Regions from separate parts of the Nonomuraea sp. NPDC048826 genome, predicted to be linked through region 3. Evidence: riboswitches for the same ligand, from Rfam matches in the RefSeq annotation. Region 3 holds a riboswitch; each other region holds the start of a gene.
The links. Region 3 has a riboswitch for cyclic di-AMP ahead of ACGFI7_RS24305 (C40 family peptidase). Riboswitches for the same ligand answer to the same signal wherever they lie in the genome.

Region 1 (4,264 bases), on a different contig from region 3:
TGCTCGGGTTCGGACAGGAGCTGCATGGTGGCCCGCTCCCTGGCCGGCTCGCCCGCGGGCGCCCAGCGGTAGGTGCTCACCCGGGTGATCTCATGGAAGCCCGTGGTGAGGTAAGCGGGCACCAGCGAGTCGGGTGCTTCGGCGACGAGATAGCGCGGCGTACGGGGCCGGAACCCGCGTAGATCACGCCCTTCGGCCCAGGCGGCCGCGGCTTGGAGCAGTTCGGGCCGGGGGCCGGTGATGCCTCCGACGGCCGCGAAGTCGGTGTCGCCCACGTGCTCGATCCAGAGCGCGTCCAGGATCCGCCCCTCGTGCTCCAGCACCAGGATCTTCATCTCCGATCCCGTCCTGCGGGCCATCCCGTCGGCCACCATCTCCGAGAGCGGCCGCCGCTGCTCGGGCGCGGCCGCGGCCTTGCGGAGCAGTCGCTCGAGTTCTCCGTAGCTTTCGTATCGTACGCGCATGCCCGGCCGGAGGGCTTCGGCCGACGGGACGTCCGCGATGCCGGCCGCGAGGACGGCGCGCATCGGCCCCGGGACGAACCCCGCGGCCCGCAGCGACGCGCCGAGCAACGGGGAGTCGTGGGCGTAGACCTTCCACTCGACCGGCTCGTGGCGCGCGGCGAAGAGGGCCTGCTGCCGACGGATCGACTCCGCCAGGTCGTCGCCGACCGGACCGGCGTGGTCGACGGTTCCGTGGGTGCCGTAGTGCGTGCGGACCAGCGACCCGTCCCGCTCGACCACGGCTCCCCACGGCGTGTCCCGCGGAACGATGCCGCGTAACTGGCTCTCGTAGACAGCCAGCAGGCTCTCGGCCACCTCAGCCACGTCGTCTGCCTCTCAGTTCTGATCACTCAGAGGCACTATCTCCTGTTTCAGCAACCCATGGCGCGGCACGAACGGGGTGGCGCGTCCGCGCGGCCCAAGGCACGCAGTGCGCCGATGGCGTCGACGGAGCCGCCGGGACAGGGGCAGCCGTGGTCTCGACGTGCCGCGCGGTACTGGCCTCTCGGTCGCCGATCCCGAGAAGCTCACCGGCTGCTTTCAGTGCATCGAGATGTGGACGTGGTCGAAGTGGTTCTCGGTGATGCTGCCGCGGTTGGACATGCCGCTCCAGCCCGAGCCGTGGTTGATGCGCTGCTTCCAGATCACGTACTTCACGCCCAGTTTGGCGCGGTTGCTGAGGGCCCACTCGGCGATGCGGTCGCCGAGTGCCGCGTTGCCCGCCGTCGGCATCGAACCGCCGGTGCTCATCATGAAGTCGCAGGCCCGGCCCAGTGGATGCTCTCCGCTGGAGCCGGCGCGGAAGCAGCCCACGCTGAACGGCAGGGCGAAGTTCTTCGCCAGCTCCGTCTTCATCAGCCGGGTGCGCGGCGTGATGTTGTCGGAGCCGGACGGGAGCTGCGGCGCCCAGCTGCCGTCGGAACGGCGGCCGGTGGCGAACGGCACCAGGTCCTCCAGCTTGCCCTGGATGTCCTTGATGACGTCCTCGGCGTCTTCGCGCTGGTCGGTCACCTCGGCGGCGTCGGCCTCGATCTCCTTGGCCAGCTTGGCCGCCTCGTCGACCGCCTTCTTCTTCTCGTCGCGGGCCGCCGCCACCTTGGCGACCATCGCCTGCTGCTCGGCCGTGAGCTGCTCCAGCAGGGCAGCGCCGCGGCCGTCGGGCAGCGTCATCAGGCTGGGCAGCCGCATGCCGCCGCCGTTCTGGTACTGCAGCCTGGCCAGGTCGGCGACCCGCTGCTCGGCGGTGTCGAGCGCCTTCTCGGCCGTGGCCAGCCGCTCCTCGGCGGCCTGCGCCGCCTTGCGGGCCTCGGCCAGCTCGACGCGCTTGAGGTTGTAGCGCTCGATCAGCTTGTCGACCTTCGCGTTGAGCTGCTTCAGCTCCTTGCGGAGCTGCTGCTCGCTGGGCTTGGGGTCCGCTGCCGCGGGCGCGGTCAGGACGGGGATGAAAGCCACCGCCGCGGCGGTGATGAAACCGATGGCATGGTGCGCGGGGGACGCTGCCGCCACGTACTGGGTCCTCTCCCTCTGCCTGCCGGGTTAGCTGACGGGTTCGGGCACGGGAGCAGTTCCCTACCACCGAAGTGGATTCACCCCAAGTGCGGTTGGGTCCCCGGCTCCCGGGCACTCGCCCGGGATTAGGCGTGACGCACGGTTACGGCCGTGCTCGAAGGCATATTAGTGGTAGATCACGGGTAATGCGACCCAAACAGAAATCCTTTAGTGATCTACCTGTGATCGAAGCATGCTGGCGGCTTCCTCGGGGAGCACGTCGTTGACGAACGCGCCCATGGCCGACTCCGATCCTGCCAGATACTTCAGCTTGCCCGGGGCCCGCCTGATGCTGAACAGCTCCAGGTGGAGGTAGGCCAGCTCACGGTCCTGCCGGACCGGCGCCTGGTGCCAGGCCGAGATGTACGGCATCGGCACCCCGAACAGCCCGTCCAGGGCCCGCAGCACCGAGGTGTAGAGCGGCGCGAACGCGGCCCGCTCGGCCTCCGACAGCGCGGCCAGGTCCGGCACCTGGCGATGCGGGTAGACGTGCACCTCGAACGGCCAGCGCGCGGCGGCCGGCACGAACGCCGTCCACAGCTCGTTGGCCGCCACCACCCGGATCTCCGCCTTCCGCTCCGCCTCCAGCACGTCGGCGTAAAGGTTGCGCCCCGGCCGCCGCTCCGCGTACCGCCGGGCCGCGCCGAGTTGCAGCTTGGTGCGGGGCGTCACGTACGGGTACGCGTAGATCTGCCCGTGGGGGTGGAACAGCGTGATGCCGATCTCCTCGCCCCGGTTCTCGAAGCAGAAGACCTGCTCGACGCCCTCCACCGCGGACAGTTCGGCCGTACGGTCGGCCCAGGCCTCCATGACCAGCTCCACCTGGTCGTCGGAGAGCCGGGAGAACGAGGAGTCGTGCTGTGAGGTGAAACACACCACCTCACATCGTCCCACCCCCGGCCGGACCTCGCTCAACCCACCGACATCCGCATAAGTCCCGAGATTTCCGGAGAAGGAGGGGAAGCGGTTCTCGAACACGACCACGTCGTAGTCGTACGCCGGGATCTCCGACGCCCGTGTGTCCGACGACGGGCACAGCGGGCACTCGTCGGCCGGCGGCAGGAACGTCCGGGTCTGCCGGTGGCCCGCCATCGCGATCCACTCCTCGGTCAGCGGGTCGTAGCGCAGCTCCGACGCCACCGGCCGCGGATCGAGCGGCCGCCGGTCGACGGCGCCGCGGTCGGCGCCGTCGCTCCGGTCGAAGTAGATGAGCTCCCGGCCGTCGGCCAGATGGGTGATGGTGCGCTTCACGCCGCCCCCTCCGCGATGATCAACTCTCCGGCCCTGTCGGCCAGCTCCCTGCGCGCCTCTTCCGGCAGCCCCGCGTCGCTGATGACCACGTCGGCCTCCGACAGCTCGGCGATGGTGCTGATGCCGACCGTGTTCCACTTGGTGTGGTCGGCGGGCACCACGAGCCGGTGCGCGGCGCCGATGAGCTCCCGGTCGGTCTCGGACTCCAGCAGGTTGGGCGTGGTGAACCCGGCGCGCACGCTCATGCCGTGCACGCCGAGGAAGAGCGTGTCGACGTGCAGGCGGCGGATCGCGGCGACGGCGACGGGGCCCACGAGGGCGTCGGAGGGGGTGCGCACGCCGCCGGTCAGCACGACCGTGCGGTCGGCGCGGGGATTGCGGTGGAAGACGTCGGCGACCGGCACCGAATTGGTGATCACGGTGAGCTCGGGCACGCCGATGAGGTGGTGGGCCAGTGACCACGTGGTGGTGCCGGCGGACAGGGCGACCGCGGTGCCGGGGCGCACGAGCTGCGCCGCGCGACGGGCGATGGCCTCCTTCTCCTGCTGCTGGCGGGCCGACTTGGCGGTGAAGCCCGGCTCCTCGGTCGAGCCGGGGCCGATGGCGGTGGCGCCGCCGTGCACCTTCTCCAGCAGTCCGCGATCGGCGAGCACCTCGAGATCGCGGCGGATGGTCATGTCGGAGACGCCGAGCTCGCGTACGAGATCGGCCACGCGGACCCCGCCCTTGCTGCGCACGCGTTCGAGGATCGCCTGCTGGCGTTGCTGTGCGAGCACGCCCCCGCTCCTTCCAACAGATTCCACCAAATTATGACACGAATATGTTGGGGATTGTGAGGTTGACCTGAGGCCTTGCCGGGAGGCGCCTGACGCGGGACGTTGGGTCGGACCCCGTACCCGTACATCGAGAGTCGTCGAGAGGAGAGCGTATGGCCAGGCGCGCTCGTAAGGGCAGGGCACGCA
Region 2 (4,264 bases), on a different contig from region 3:
CGGCGAGGTGCTCGGCCTGGTGATCGCCACCGCGCTGGGCTGGGCCGTCATGCCGTCCATCGCGCTGGCCATCGTGCTGGCGTTCTTCTTCGGCTACCTGCTGACCCTGCTGCCGCTGCGCCGGGCCGGGGTGAACTGGGGCAGGGCCGTCAAGCTGGCGCTCGCCGCCGACACCGTGTCGATCATCGTGATGGAGATCGTCGACAACGCCGTCATCGTGGTCATCCCCGGCGCGATGGAGGCCGGACTCACCTCGGGACTGTTCTGGGGGTCGCTGGCCGTGGCGTTCCTCGTGGCCTTCCTGGTGACGACGCCGGTCAACAAGTGGCTCATCGGCCGCGGCGGCGGTCACGCCGTGATCCACGAGTACCACCACTGACGACGCCGGCCCGGGAACTACAGGGACAGCCCGGTGGGGAAGCGGCAGTCGCCGGATCGGCAGTCGGTGAGGCTGCGGGCGGCGAGGTCGCGGGCCCGGGCCAGCTCGGCGATCTTGGCGTCGAGGCGGCCCACCACCGCCTCCAGCCGCCACCGCTCGCTCGCGCACGTCGCGCCGCCCGCGTCGTGGGAGCGCAGGGCCCCGGCCACCTCGTCCAGCGTGAAGCCCAGCTCCCGCAGGGCCTTGGCCGCGCGGATCCTGGCGACCGCGGACTCGTCGAACTCGCGGTAGCCCGACGGCCTGCGCCCGGCCTCGGGCAGCACGCCGCGGCGCTCGTAGAAGCGGACCGTGTCCACGCTGACCCCGGCCGCGCGGGCCACCTCGCCGATCTTCACGCCGCTCTCCCTTGACTCTGGACCTAAGTCCAGACTTTACGCTCCGGGAGAGACGGAAGGAGAGCACATCATGGACGATCCACTGATCGTGTGCGACATGACCACCGCCCGCGACACCCCCGAGGAGCGGCTCGCCGAGTACGGGCGGCTGTTCGGCCGGGCGCTCACCGGCAGGGAGCGGACCGGGGAGGGCATCCGGTTCCGGCTGCGCGCCGAGGACGGGCTGGAGGAATGGGTACGGGACCTCGCCGCCCGGGAGAAGGCGTGCTGCGCGTTCTTCTCCTTCGAGGTCACCGCGACGGGGGACGAGGTCGTCTGGGACGCGGCCGTGCCCGACGACGAGGCCGCCCGGGCGATCCTGGAGGAGTTCTACCTGCTGCCGGAGACCTCCGTGACCGACCCGGACGGCCTGCGCCGGCGGCTGGAGGACCGGGGACTCCGGTTCCACGGGTCCTGACCCCCGCCGGGTGGCCCGCGGGGGTCAGACCGGGCGGCCCAGGGCGCGGAGCTGGTCGGGCGTCAGCGCGGAGACGTTCTGGTCGATGGGCGAGTCGGAGTACTGGTGGATGGTCCAGGACTTCCAGTCGGCCGGCGGGGTGACCTGGCCCTGGGGCTTGCTGTAGTGGGCCACCCAGAGCGGGTACTCCGCCAGCCCCGCGCCGTAGGTGTCGGCGAAGTGCCAGCCGCTGTAGAACATCGGCTTGACCCCCGTCTTCTTCTCGACGTGCGACAGCCAGGCCTTGGCCCAGGCGTTCACCTCGGCGACGGACCGGCCGTCGGTCGTCTCCAGGTCGAGCACCAGCAGGTCACCGGGCTTGCCGGGCTGGGAGTCGACGGCCGACAGGAAGTGCTCGGCCTCGGCGATCGGGTTGTTGCGCGGGTGCCCGTAGTGGTACGCGCCGCGTACGATGCCCTTCTTGTCGAGCTCCTGCCAGTGCCGGGCGAAGGCCCGGTCGCGGAAGCTCGTGCCCTCGGTGGCCTTGATGATGCCGAACTCCGCCGGGCTCGTCGCCCAGTCGTGGTTCGGCTGGTAGTTGGAGACGTCCTGGCCGTACGTGAGCGTCGCGGCCCCCTGCGGGGCGGCGGCCGGGTTCGGGTCGACGGGGGAGGCGGCGTAGCCGGCGTGGCCGGACGTGGCCGCGATGGCGGTGCCGGTCACGCTGGCGACGGCGGTGGTGCCGGCCAGCAGCGCGGCGGCGGCGGCGTAGGCGAGGCGGTTGCTGGGACGGTACCGCAGAGCTGCGGCAAGCCGAGGCTTGGGCATACGGGATGACTCCTTGCTTCCATGCCGCCTACCGGGTTAGCTGACGGGTTCGGGGTTGGAAGTCCCCTACGGACTTTGGCGTCCGATTCACCCCAGAGAAGTGGGTCCCCGGCTCCGCGTGTCGCGGACTCGGCGGCCGTGCGCCGCCCTGGCGGGAGGGGGATCCGTCAGGACGAACGCACGGTCCGGTCAATCGAAGCGGCGACGATGTGGCAGTCACCGCGAATGCCCAAAAGGTATATATGTGGATAAAAATATTGCAAGTATGACATATCGGATTTTGCCTGGCTTGGTGGGGGTTGGGCACGCTGGATCCCCTGTGGGCATGGGGATGCGCGGGTCTGAGTAAAATCTGCCGCCCATGCCCTATCACGCCCGGTCCCGCCGGGTTCGCGGCCTGTCAGCGGGCCGCGAAGATGCCCTGCCTGCGCACCGTGTGCCAGCCCAGCCGCACCCCCAGCAGAGCCGTCGCCACTGACTGGAACACCACCAGATACATGAGCTGCCGGTACACGAACTGCTGCAGCGGCAGCACCCACAGCGCCGCCACCCGCTCCCCGTCCAGGCGCAGCGCGTACCAGCCGGCCGCCGCCTGCACCAGCACGAACCCCGCCCACACCGCCACCGCGGGCAGCGGGTCGCCGACCACCGAGTGGTAGACGGCCATCAGGTCGACCACCGGCGCCAGCAGCGGCAGCAGCACCTGGAACAGCGCCAGATAACCCAGGCAGCGACGGCCGAACGGGCCGGGCTCGACCACGGCGCGGCGGTGCTTCCACATCGCCTGCATCGTGCCGTAGCACCAGCGGTAACGCTGCCGCCAGAGCTGACCCAGGCTCGCGGGCGCCTCCGTCCACGCCAGCGCGCGCTCCTCGTACACCACCCGCCAGCCCGCCCGGCACAGCGCCATCGTCAGGTCCGTGTCCTCGGCCAGCGTGTCGGTGCTCACCCCGCCGAGCGCGACCAGCGCGGCCCGCCGGAACGCGCCCACCGCCCCCGGCACCGTCGGCATGCAGTCGAGCAGCTCGAACGCGCGCCGGTCCAGGTTGAAGCCGATCACGTACTCGATGTGCTGCCAGCGGCCGATGAGCCCGCGCCGGTTGCCCACCTTGGTGTTGCCGCTCACCGCGCCCACCCGGGGATCGGCGAGCCGGCGCACCAGATGCCCGATCGTGCCGGGCTCGAACACCGTGTCGCCGTCGACCATGACGAGGATCTCGTGGCGGGCGTGCCGGATGCCGGTGTTCAGCGCGGCCGCCTTGCCGCCGTTGGCCTGCCTGATCACCCGTACGCCCGGCAGCCGGGGCGCGGCGGCGGCCTCGGCGGTGCGGTCGGTGGACCCGTCGTCCACCACCAGCACCTCCACCGGGCCGGGGTAGGCGGTCGACACGAGCGAGCGCACGGTCGCCGCGATGCCCGCCTCCTCGTTGTACGCGGGCACGATCACACTCACCCCGGGCGGCCGGTCCTGCCACCCGTCGCGGCCGACGCCCCGGGAGCGGCGGGCGTGCACCCGGGCCAGCACCACCAGGAGCAGCAGCCTGGCCAGCGTCAGCACCCCGGTGGCGAGCAGCACCCACCACAGCGCGGCCGTGAACGCGTTCGCCCCCCGCTGCGCCAGGCCGAGCGCGGCGCCGGCGATCCGCTCCGACTGCCCGGCCGGGCGGTGCGCCGACGGCATGCCGAGCGCGGACGTCAGCGTCTCGGCACGGTAGCCCGCCCGGTCCAGCCGATCGAGCAGCCGGTCGACGGCCTCGACCGTCTGGGCACGGTCGCCGCCGGAGTCGTGCATCATCACCACCGCCCCGCGTCCCCCCGACGGGAGCGCGGCCCGGACGATGCCGTCGGCGCCCGGCCTGCGCCAGTCCTTCGTGTCGAGATCGGCCAGCGCGACCAGGTAGCCCTCGCGGCCGAGCATTCTGAGGCTGTCCCACTGCTCGCCGGTGATGGTGGCGGGGGTGGAGGAGTAGGGCGGGCGGGCCAGCGTGGTGTGCAGGCCCGTGGCCCCGGCCAGCGCCTTCTGGGTGAGGTTCAGCTCCAGCTCGGCCCGCCAGGCGGGGACCGCGGCCAGGTCGGGATGGGTGTAGGTGTGGTTGCCGAGCTCGTGTCCCTCGGCCACGATCCGGCGGGTCAGCTCCGGGTCGGCGGCGATCTTCGAGCCGACCGCGAAGAACGTCGCCTTCGCGTCGTGCTCCTTCAGCACGTCGAGCAGGCGCGGCGTCCACG
Region 3 (4,264 bases):
GCACGCACGTGGCCAGCAGCTCGCGCTCGGTCAGCTCCGAGACCTGGACGAGCGCGCTGAGCAGGTCGTCGGCGGGCCGCGCGCGCCGCAGCGCGATGAGGCCCTGGAAGTAGTCGTGGAACTCGCGCCGGTCGCGCTGGGTGCGTTCGGCCAGCTCGTCGCTGACGATCGGGTCGAGGCTGCGGGCCAGGGTCTGGCTCCAGCCGCGGAACCGTTCATGGTCCTCGGGCGGCACCCCCAGCATCTCGCTGATCACCATGACCGGCAGCGGGTAGGCGAAGTCGCGGACCAGGTCGGCCTCGTCGGGCAGCGCGGCGATCAGGTCCGCGGTGATCGCCTCGATGCGCGGGCGCAGCCGCCGCACCATGCCGGGCGTGAACGCTCTGCTGACGAGCCCGCGCATGCGGGTGTGGTCGGGCGGGTCCATCATGAGGAACGACCGGACCGGCTCGTCCGGTCCGCCCGCCGGAGTGGGGCCGTGGCCGAACCGGGGGTCGCGCAGGATGGCCGAGCACAGCTCGTGGGAGGTGGCGACGAGCAGCCCGCCGCGCGTCCGGTAGCACGGCCGTGGAAGTTTCCCGTAGGTGGAATACGGGTCACGCAGGAACCCGTCGTCGTGCGGATCGAAACCCAGCAGGTCGCCGGCTGACGAGGCGGGCGTCGGCGCGCTGTCAGAGGCGTTGTGATCGATCATTGTGCCGCGAAATGTGCCGACATATGGCGAGTACTTCATGTACATCGGATCATGTCAATGGCTGTCGTCAAGTGCGGCAGATCTCGTGCTTGACGGTCTTTCCTGGATGCGTTTACGTAGTCCGGGACGAGCAGCCATTTGCTCGGGCCGGGACGTCACCGAGTAGTGCTGTTGGTGGGGGAGGGCTCCAGATGGATGTGCTCAGTGAAAACGTCGAACTGAGCCATGCAGATTTGGCGTTGCTGGCGGAGCTCGCCAGAGGCGTCACGGTCGACCGCGTGGGGCGGCGCCTTGATTGCAGCGGCCGTACGGTGCGCCGAAGACTGAGGGGGATCTGCGACCGGATCGGCGTGGCCACGGCCATCGAGGCCGTGGCCTGGGCGGCGCGCCGCCAGCTGATCTGACCCGCCGCCGGGCGGTCAGTCGGCGATGCGCACCGCGCCGGCGTAGGGGCGCCGGGCGATCGAGGCGATGCGGACGACGTCACCGGTCTGCGGAGCGTGCACCATCATGCCGCCGCCGAGGTAGATGCCCACGTGGTGCAGGTCGCTGTAGAAGAAGACCAGGTCGCCGGGGCGCAGCTCCTCACGTGAGATGTGCCTGCCCGCGGTCCACTGGTCGCCGGTGTAGTGCGGCAGCGAGATGCCGACGCGCTGGTAGGCGGCCATGACCAGGCCGGAGCAGTCGTAGCCGTTGGGGCCTTCCGCGCCCCAGACGTACGGCTTGAGCTGCTGGGTGAGCGCCCAGCGGGCGGCCTGGGCGGCCTTGCCGTCGCCGGCGATGGGGAGGTTGACCTTGACGGCCCGGGTGCCGGGCCGTCCGGCCTCGCCGAGCGCGCGCTGGAACAGCCGGCTCTCGACCTTGGTGACGAGTCCGGAGATCCGCTCGCGCTTGGCGCCGAGGTCCTCGACGATCTCGTTGACCTCGGCGATGCGCTTCTCGGCGCCGGCCCTGGCGCGCTCGGCGGCGTTCATGGCCTTGGTGAGCTTGAGCACTTCCTCGGCCTGCTGCTGGCGCAGGGCGTAGGTGGTGGCCGCGCGGTCGAGGTAGGTGTCGGGGTCGCCGCTGCCGGCGAAATTGAGCGTGCGGTTGAGGCCGCCGGACATGTACTCGGCCTCGACGAGCAGGGTCGCCTTGGTCTTCTTGGCGGACAGGTCGGCCTCGCTGTCGGCGAGTCTCTTCTTGGCGTTCTCGACGGCCTTCTGGGCGGTCTTGAGCTTCTCGCGCTGGCCGTTGTACTGCTCGGTGAGCGTCTCGATCTCCAGGTGCATCTTCTCCACCTTCTCGGAGAGCTCCTTGAGCGAGGGTTCGGGGTCGGCGGCGGCGGGACCGGCGGAGACGGCGAGCACCAGGGCGGCGAGGGCGGCGCCCGCGATGGCCATCCTGCGATCGCGCGTGCGCTTCACCAATCAAAGCTCCTTCCGTTGGCGCCGACCGAGTTAGCTGACGGGTTCGGGCCGGAGCAGCCCTACCGAGCGAGCTGCTCGGATTCACCCCTGGTGGCGCTGCTGGAACGCCGCCGACGGGTCCCCGGCTCCCCTTGCGGGGATTGGGCGCGTCTCCGTGCGACATGCACGGGGACATCGACGCTGGACACTAATGCACCCCGGGTTCCTGCTCAACCGGAACTGCCGAGTCTGTAGAGGTTTCACAACCGACAGGTCACAAGGTGATCTCGCGGACCCGCGTCCAGCAAAGACTTTATGTCGTCTTTGCCCTAGCTCGATCCGGGCGTGAACCTGGAGGAAACCTATAACGGCCTGCGTCGTCCCATCGGTCACGAGACGTTACAAGTTGGACGGAAGTCCGGGGTTAGGGGTGAGCCGTAATCGCAATCGGTACGCTGGATAGCCATGGAGCAGGTCGCGGAACGTCCCCTACCCGAGACGGAGGTCCTGGTCCGGCGTGCCCGGACTCCCGATGTCAAGGCCATCAAACTGCTGGTCGACACCTATGCGGGAGCCGGTCCGCGACTGCTGGAGAAGGCCGCCGTCACCCTGTACGAAGACGTGCAGGAGTTCTGGGTCGCCGAGCGCGACGGCAGGGTCGTGGGCTGCGGCGCGCTGCACGTGCTCTGGGAGGACCTGGCGGAGATCCGCACCGTCGCGGTGCACCCGGAGGCGCGCGGGCTGGCGATCGGACACCGCATCGTCACCGCTCTCATCGCCACGGCGAAAGAACTCGGGCTAAGGCGCGTATTCTGCCTCACGTTCGAGGTCGACTTCTTCGCGAGGCACGGATTCCGTGAGATCCAGGGCACCCCTGTCTCGCCCGAGGTCTACGCGGAACTCCTGGCCTCGTACGACGAGGGCGTGGCCGAGTTCCTGGACCTGGAACACGTCAAGCCGAACACCCTGGGCAACACCAGGATGTTGCTTCACCTGACCTCGGGTGATACGGATCTTGACTGACAGAAAAGGTGATTGTTGATACCCATGTCGATACGTTGTCCAGGACAGGCATGTGCCCTGACACGTGCCACATGCGCACGCGAAGCGAGGTGACACGGTGAGCACCGGACAGCCGCCGTATCCGCAGGATGAATCCGGCGAGAATCATCCTGGATACGGGCATAACCCGGGACGCCCCCAAGGCGAGGATCCCGACGCGACGGTCGTGGGCTATCGGGCCGACGACCCTTACGGCCAGGGCCAGTACGGCCAGCAGCAGCAGTACGGCCAGCAGCAGTACGGGCAGCCGGGTCAGCAGGGCTACGGCCAGCAGGGCGCGTCCCAGCCGGGCTACGGCCAGCAGCCTGACTACGGTCAGCAGGGCTACGGCCAGCAGGGCTCCTCCCAGCCTGACTACGGCCAGCAGTACGGTCAGCAGCCGCAGTCCCAGCCGGGCTACGGTCAGCAGCCGCAGTACGGCCAGCAGGGCCCGTCCCAGCCTGACTACGGTCAGCAGTACGGTCAGCAGCCGCAGTCCCAGCCGGGCTACGGCCAGCAGCCGCAGTACGGCCAGCAGCCCGCCTCGGGTCAGCAGGGCTACGGGCAGCAGGGCTATGGGCAGCAGGGTTACGGTCAGCAGCCCACGTCGGGCCAGCAGGGCTACGGCCAGCAGCCCGAGTCCCAGCCGGGCTACGGGCAGCAGTACGGCCAGCAGCCCACGTCGGGCCAGCAGGGCTACGGCCAGCAGCAGTACGGGCAGCAGGGTTATGGTCAGCAGCCCCAATACGGACAGCAGGGCTACGGCCAGCAGTCGCAGTACGGCCAGCCGGGCTACGGCCAGCCGGGCTACGGGCAGCAGTACGGTCAGCCGGTCGGCGTGCAGCCGCCGGGCGCCCCGGCGCCGCTGGCGGAGTGGTGGCAGCGGCTGGTGGCCCGGCTCATCGACTTCGTGCTGTTCGGCATCGTCTACTGGGTGGCGAACTTCATCCTCTACAGCCTGCTGTTCGTCTCGTACAACTCCGCGACGGGCGTCTCGTCGGGCTTCCTCACGTCGTTCCTCGCCGGTCTGCTGTTCTGGCTGGTGGTCGGCGGCATCTACGTGGCCTACGAGTACTTCATGACCAAGGCGAACGGGCAGACGCTCGGCAAGATGGTCATGGGGATCAAGGTCGTGCCCGTG
Region 4 (4,264 bases), on a different contig from region 3:
CGGATCCCTGGCTGAACGGGATGACACCGGCGGTCGGCTCGGGAGGAAGGTACGCCGAGGGGTTGAACGTCTCTCCGGGCTGGTGCTCGGGTGCCTTCGGGAGCGCGTATCCGGGGGCGCAGAACCACGCGTCCGCGGTCGGGTAGCTCGCGACGTGGGACAGTGACCGTACATCCGGGGGTGGGCCCGCGGGGGACGGCCTCTCTGGTGTGGGTCGCTGGGCAGCATCGAACCGGGCGTCCGTGGTCGGGCTCCCGGTGAACGGTGGCTCTGGCTTCGGGTGGCCTGCGTCCCTGGGTGGGCGGCGAGCGTCCCCGGGTGGATGTGCGGTGTTCGAACTCGGGTCTGGGGCGAGGTACGCGATGAGGTCCGCGTGCGTGCCCGGGTGTGCGGCCGCGTCCGGGGACGTGTCCGGGCCCGCGTTCCAGTGACTGTTCCGGTGCGGGTTTCGGTGTGCGTTCCGTCGGGCGGGGGTGCTCGGATGGGTGGTGGTGGTGGTGGGGCGGTGCGTCGAGGTGCCGGGTCTGGTGCCCGTTGCGAAGGCCGGGATGCCGAAGGGGAAGCCGCCGGTGGGCTTGAGTGCGGCTGCCGAGGGTTCGTTGAGGACGATGCCCCGGCCTCGTTCGTAGATCTGCGTGGTGGCCGTGCCGAGGTCGATCGCGAGGTCCCGGCCGAGGAACCCGAGCGGGCTCACTGCCGCCGCTCCGGGGGATCGAGCTGCATGTCAGGGGTGTATCCAGGATCAGGTCAAGCCAATACCAAGCCCCCGGCGCGCCGCGCGGCATGATGCCTGGTTTCGCGCAGTGGGGGCCTGCATGGGAAGCTGGGGGCGTACGCACACCAGGAGGTCCTCATGGCGGAAACCCCAGAGCCGGAAGTCGACGAGACTCCCGAGGACGAGATGAAGCGCAAGTTCCGTGAGGCTCTGGAGCGCAAGCGCGGCCAGCAGGCGGGAACCAGCGGGGGTGGTAGGGGCGCCGACCATTCCAAGATCCACGGAGCGCACGGTCCGGCTGCCGGTAAGCGGTCCTTCAGGCGCAAGAGCGGCGGCTGAAAGCCGGGTGTTTCAAGGGGGTACGGCATGCCGTACCCCCTTTTTCTAGGTAGATCTTCGCCCGAATCATGGGCTTACCTTTGCGTTTGTCCAGTTTGCTCGCTAGATTGGTGAGCGTTACCAGGCGGTGACCTTGACTCTTCACCAGGAAGAGGCGGCTGCCTGGCGCCGAATCCCGCACCACGCGGGAACCGGGGACCCATCTCCTTGGGGTGAATCCGACCTTCGCGGCCGGTAGGGCATCTCCACGCCCGAACCCGTCAGCTAACCCGGTAGGCGAGATGGAGAGGACATCTTCTCGTGATCGATCGCCGCGTCAGTTCCCCCCTATCGCGGGATGTCACCGGCCGCCATTGAGCAGCGGCTGATTCCTGATCTTCTTTTCGCGCTCCACGCGTAGCGTCCGCACGGCTTGATGCCCGGCTGCGCCTTGTTGCGAGCGCTTTCTCACTGTTGCCTCACAAAGGACTTCTGCTTTTCATGTCTGCTCGCTTCAGCATGCGCTCCTTCGCCGTGATCGCCGCCGCCGCCGGCACGCTCGCCTTCGGCGCCGGGGCCGGTACCGCCGCTCACGCCGACATCGACAAGGGCACGGAGAAGGTCCTGCTCAAGGGCAAGACCACGGCCTCCTACTTCTGGGACGACGGCTCCGGCCGCGCTGGTGACACCGGCATGCCGGCCAGTGGCAAGCCCATGCAGAAGGGCCTGGCGGCAAGCCCCAGCTGGCCCCTGCTGACCGAGGGTTACGTGGTCTACAACGGCAAGAAGATGCCGTTCTTCGTCGGTGACCGCGGCCCGGGCAACCCGTCCAGCAACGGCATCATGCTCGACCTGGACTCCAAGACTTTCGCCGACCTGACCGGCGGCAGGTTCAACCCGCGCACGCTGATGGTGGACGGCAATGGCGGCAAGGGCCACATCGAGGTCGAGTACGTCATCACCAAGTGGGGTGACGGCGTGGGCCTGAAGAACCACCCGGTGGCCTTCTCCACCGGCGCCTGGAAGCGCATCGACCGCAACCCGGCGAACCCGCCGGTGCTGGCCGAGGACAAGGCGGAGAAGAAGGCCGAGAAGGACGAGAAGACCCTGGCCGGCGGCGCGAAGGACGAGGCCCGGAAGGTCGAGAAGAAGGTCGAGAAGACCCTCGCCGCCGCGCCGGTGGCCGAGTCGAAGGCCGCCTCCGGCGCTGCTCAGGCGGCCGCTGCCACCGAGCAGAGCAACGTGGCCGGCGCCGCGGCGGTCGGCGGCGCGGTGCTCATCGGCGGTGCCCTGGTGCTGGGCCGCGAGCGCATCCGCAAGCTCGTGCGCCGCTGACCTTGGCGTCACCCTGATCAGAATGTCATTCTGGTGCCGTGACCTCGACTGCATCGGCTCATGGCATCGACATCGCGTACGAGAGCTTCGGCTCTCCTGACGGGCGCCCGCTCCTGTTGATCATGGGGCTGGGCGCCCAGCTCATTCACTGGGACGACGAGTTCTGCGAGCAACTCGCCGAGCAGGGACACCACGTCGTCAGGTTCGACAACCGCGACGCCGGTCTGTCCACCCACCTCCACGACGCGGGCGTGCCTCAGCCGGGCAAGCCCGCGTACCTGCTGGACGACATGGCCGAGGACGTCGCCGGGCTGCTGGACGCGCTCGGCTGGCCGGCCGCGCACCTGGTGGGCGCCTCGATGGGCGGGATGATCGCCCAGACGCTCGCCATCCGGCATCCCGAGCGGGTGCTCACCCTGACCTCGATCATGTCCACCCCCGGCGGCTCGGTGGCCCCGCCCACCGAGGCCGCCCGCGCGGTCCTGTTCGCCAAGCCGGTGACCACCCGGGAAGGCGCGGTCACACAGGCGCTGGCCACGCAGTCGGTGATCGGCTCTCCGGGGTACGAACTCGACCGCGAGCGCGTCGAGCGGCTGGCCAAGCTGGCGTTCGACCGGTGTTTCGACCCGGCGGGCGTGGCCCGGCAGCTCGCGGCGATCGTCAACTCCCCCGAGCGGACCGAGGCCCTTTCCCGGCTCAACATCCCCACACTGGTCATCCACGGCGCCGACGACCAGCTCATCCCGCTCGCGGGCGGGCAGGCCACGGCGGCGGCGATCCCGGGCGCGGAGCTCAAGGTCTTCCCCGGTATGGGACACGATCTGCCCCGTGCCCTCTGGCCGGAGATCGTCGAGGCCGTCACCAAGCTGACCGCCGGCCATCCCAGCCCGACGAGGTGACATCCCGCCGTACGAGGAAAACTTCGGAAGGACCGTACGACGAAGAAACCCGAAAGGGCCGGCCGTGCGACGTAAGAGCCTGGCAGGGCCGTGCGGCGGAAGACCCTGGAAGGCATACGACGTAAGACCCCGGAAAGGGCCGTGCGGCGAAGCCCCGGTGTAAGGGGCGCCGACGGGTCGTACGAAGGTGCGAGGGGTGGAAAGGGCGCGTCTCGCGGGTTGCCGGGAGGCAGCTGCCTCGCGAGACGCGCCCCGGCGGCGGCACGCGTTCGCCGCGCCCGAGCGCGAGCCACCGGGTCGTAGGAGGAGGAGCCGGAGGTCAGACCTCCAGCTTCTCCTCTATGCCCTTGAGATGATGCCTGGCCAGGGCCAGGTTGGCCCGGCCGCGGTCCAGTGCGAGGTAGAGGAACAGGCCCTTGCCGCCGCGTCCGGAGATCGGCCGGATGAGGTGGTACTGGCCGCTGAGCGTGATGAGGATGTCCTCGATCGCCTCGTTGAGCCCGAGCGAGTCCATCGTGCGCAGCTTCGCCTTGACGACCTCGGTGTTGCCCGCGGCGGCGACCTGGAGGTCCAGGTCCTTGGATCCGCCGAGGGCGCCGAGCGCCATGCCGCTGCCGTGGTCCACGATGGCGGCGCCGATGGAGCCGTCGATCGCCATCATTTCCTTGAGCGAGATGTCCATGCTGGCCATGTCTTCCTCCGATCAGAAGTGATCATTTGTTGCCTGCTGCCACCGCGGCCACCGCGGCGGCGGTCTTGCGGCCCTCCAGTCGGAGCAGCCCGAGGTTGGCCCCGGGCTCTGCCAGGACTGTGAGGACGACGGTGGGGCCGGCGGAGTAGAAGGCGGCGAAGCCCGCGCTGCCGGAGACGAGCGTCTCCTCCAGGTCGCCCCGCCCGGCCAGGATCAGCATGCGCCGGCTCATCGCGACCAGCGCCGCGGCCAGCGCGGACACGTGCTCGCTGGTGTCTTCGGCCAGGTCGCAGGCGATCGTCAGCC

Region 1: it holds a riboswitch for cyclic di-AMP, as region 3 does, so the genes downstream of both, ACGFI7_RS21670 (coiled-coil domain-containing protein) here and ACGFI7_RS24305 (C40 family peptidase) in region 3, are expected to answer to the same signal.
Region 2: it holds a riboswitch for cyclic di-AMP, as region 3 does, so the genes downstream of both, ACGFI7_RS26105 (glycoside hydrolase family 25 protein) here and ACGFI7_RS24305 (C40 family peptidase) in region 3, are expected to answer to the same signal.
Region 4: it holds a riboswitch for cyclic di-AMP, as region 3 does, so the genes downstream of both, ACGFI7_RS19950 (hypothetical protein) here and ACGFI7_RS24305 (C40 family peptidase) in region 3, are expected to answer to the same signal.

Annotation. Positions count from the first base shown of each region.
Region 1 is NZ_JBICUQ010000005.1:720,025-724,288, forward strand. Features, by position in the region: gene ACGFI7_RS21665 (DUF2716 domain-containing protein) at 1-827, opposite strand, end outside; gene ACGFI7_RS21670 (coiled-coil domain-containing protein) at 1,044-2,009, opposite strand; cyclic di-AMP (ydaO/yuaA leader) riboswitch at 2,015-2,154, opposite strand; gene galT (galactose-1-phosphate uridylyltransferase) at 2,220-3,302, opposite strand; gene ACGFI7_RS21680 (DeoR/GlpR family DNA-binding transcription regulator) at 3,299-4,078, opposite strand; gene ACGFI7_RS21685 (50S ribosomal protein bL37) at 4,231-4,264, shown strand, end outside.
Region 2 is NZ_JBICUQ010000007.1:262,820-267,083, reverse strand. Features, by position in the region: gene ACGFI7_RS26120 (DUF4396 domain-containing protein) at 1-379, shown strand, start outside; gene ACGFI7_RS26115 (MerR family transcriptional regulator) at 397-774, opposite strand; gene ACGFI7_RS26110 (hypothetical protein) at 845-1,231, shown strand; gene ACGFI7_RS26105 (glycoside hydrolase family 25 protein) at 1,256-2,038, opposite strand; cyclic di-AMP (ydaO/yuaA leader) riboswitch at 2,049-2,183, opposite strand; gene ACGFI7_RS26100 (bifunctional polysaccharide deacetylase/glycosyltransferase family 2 protein) at 2,439-4,264, opposite strand, start outside.
Region 3 is NZ_JBICUQ010000006.1:543,520-547,783, reverse strand. Features, by position in the region: gene ACGFI7_RS24315 (cytochrome P450) at 1-694, opposite strand, end outside; gene ACGFI7_RS24310 (LuxR family transcriptional regulator) at 886-1,098, shown strand; gene ACGFI7_RS24305 (C40 family peptidase) at 1,114-2,100, opposite strand; cyclic di-AMP (ydaO/yuaA leader) riboswitch at 2,108-2,260, opposite strand; gene ACGFI7_RS24300 (amino-acid N-acetyltransferase) at 2,548-3,105, shown strand; gene ACGFI7_RS24295 (RDD family protein) at 3,311-4,264, shown strand, end outside.
Region 4 is NZ_JBICUQ010000005.1:345,737-350,000, forward strand. Features, by position in the region: partial or broken gene ACGFI7_RS19940 (rod shape-determining protein) at 563-694, opposite strand; gene ACGFI7_RS19945 (DUF5302 domain-containing protein) at 854-1,054, shown strand; cyclic di-AMP (ydaO/yuaA leader) riboswitch at 1,211-1,348, shown strand; gene ACGFI7_RS19950 (hypothetical protein) at 1,535-2,368, shown strand; gene ACGFI7_RS19955 (alpha/beta fold hydrolase) at 2,407-3,267, shown strand; gene ACGFI7_RS19960 (hypothetical protein) at 3,587-3,958, opposite strand; gene ACGFI7_RS19965 (roadblock/LC7 domain-containing protein) at 3,981-4,264, opposite strand, start outside.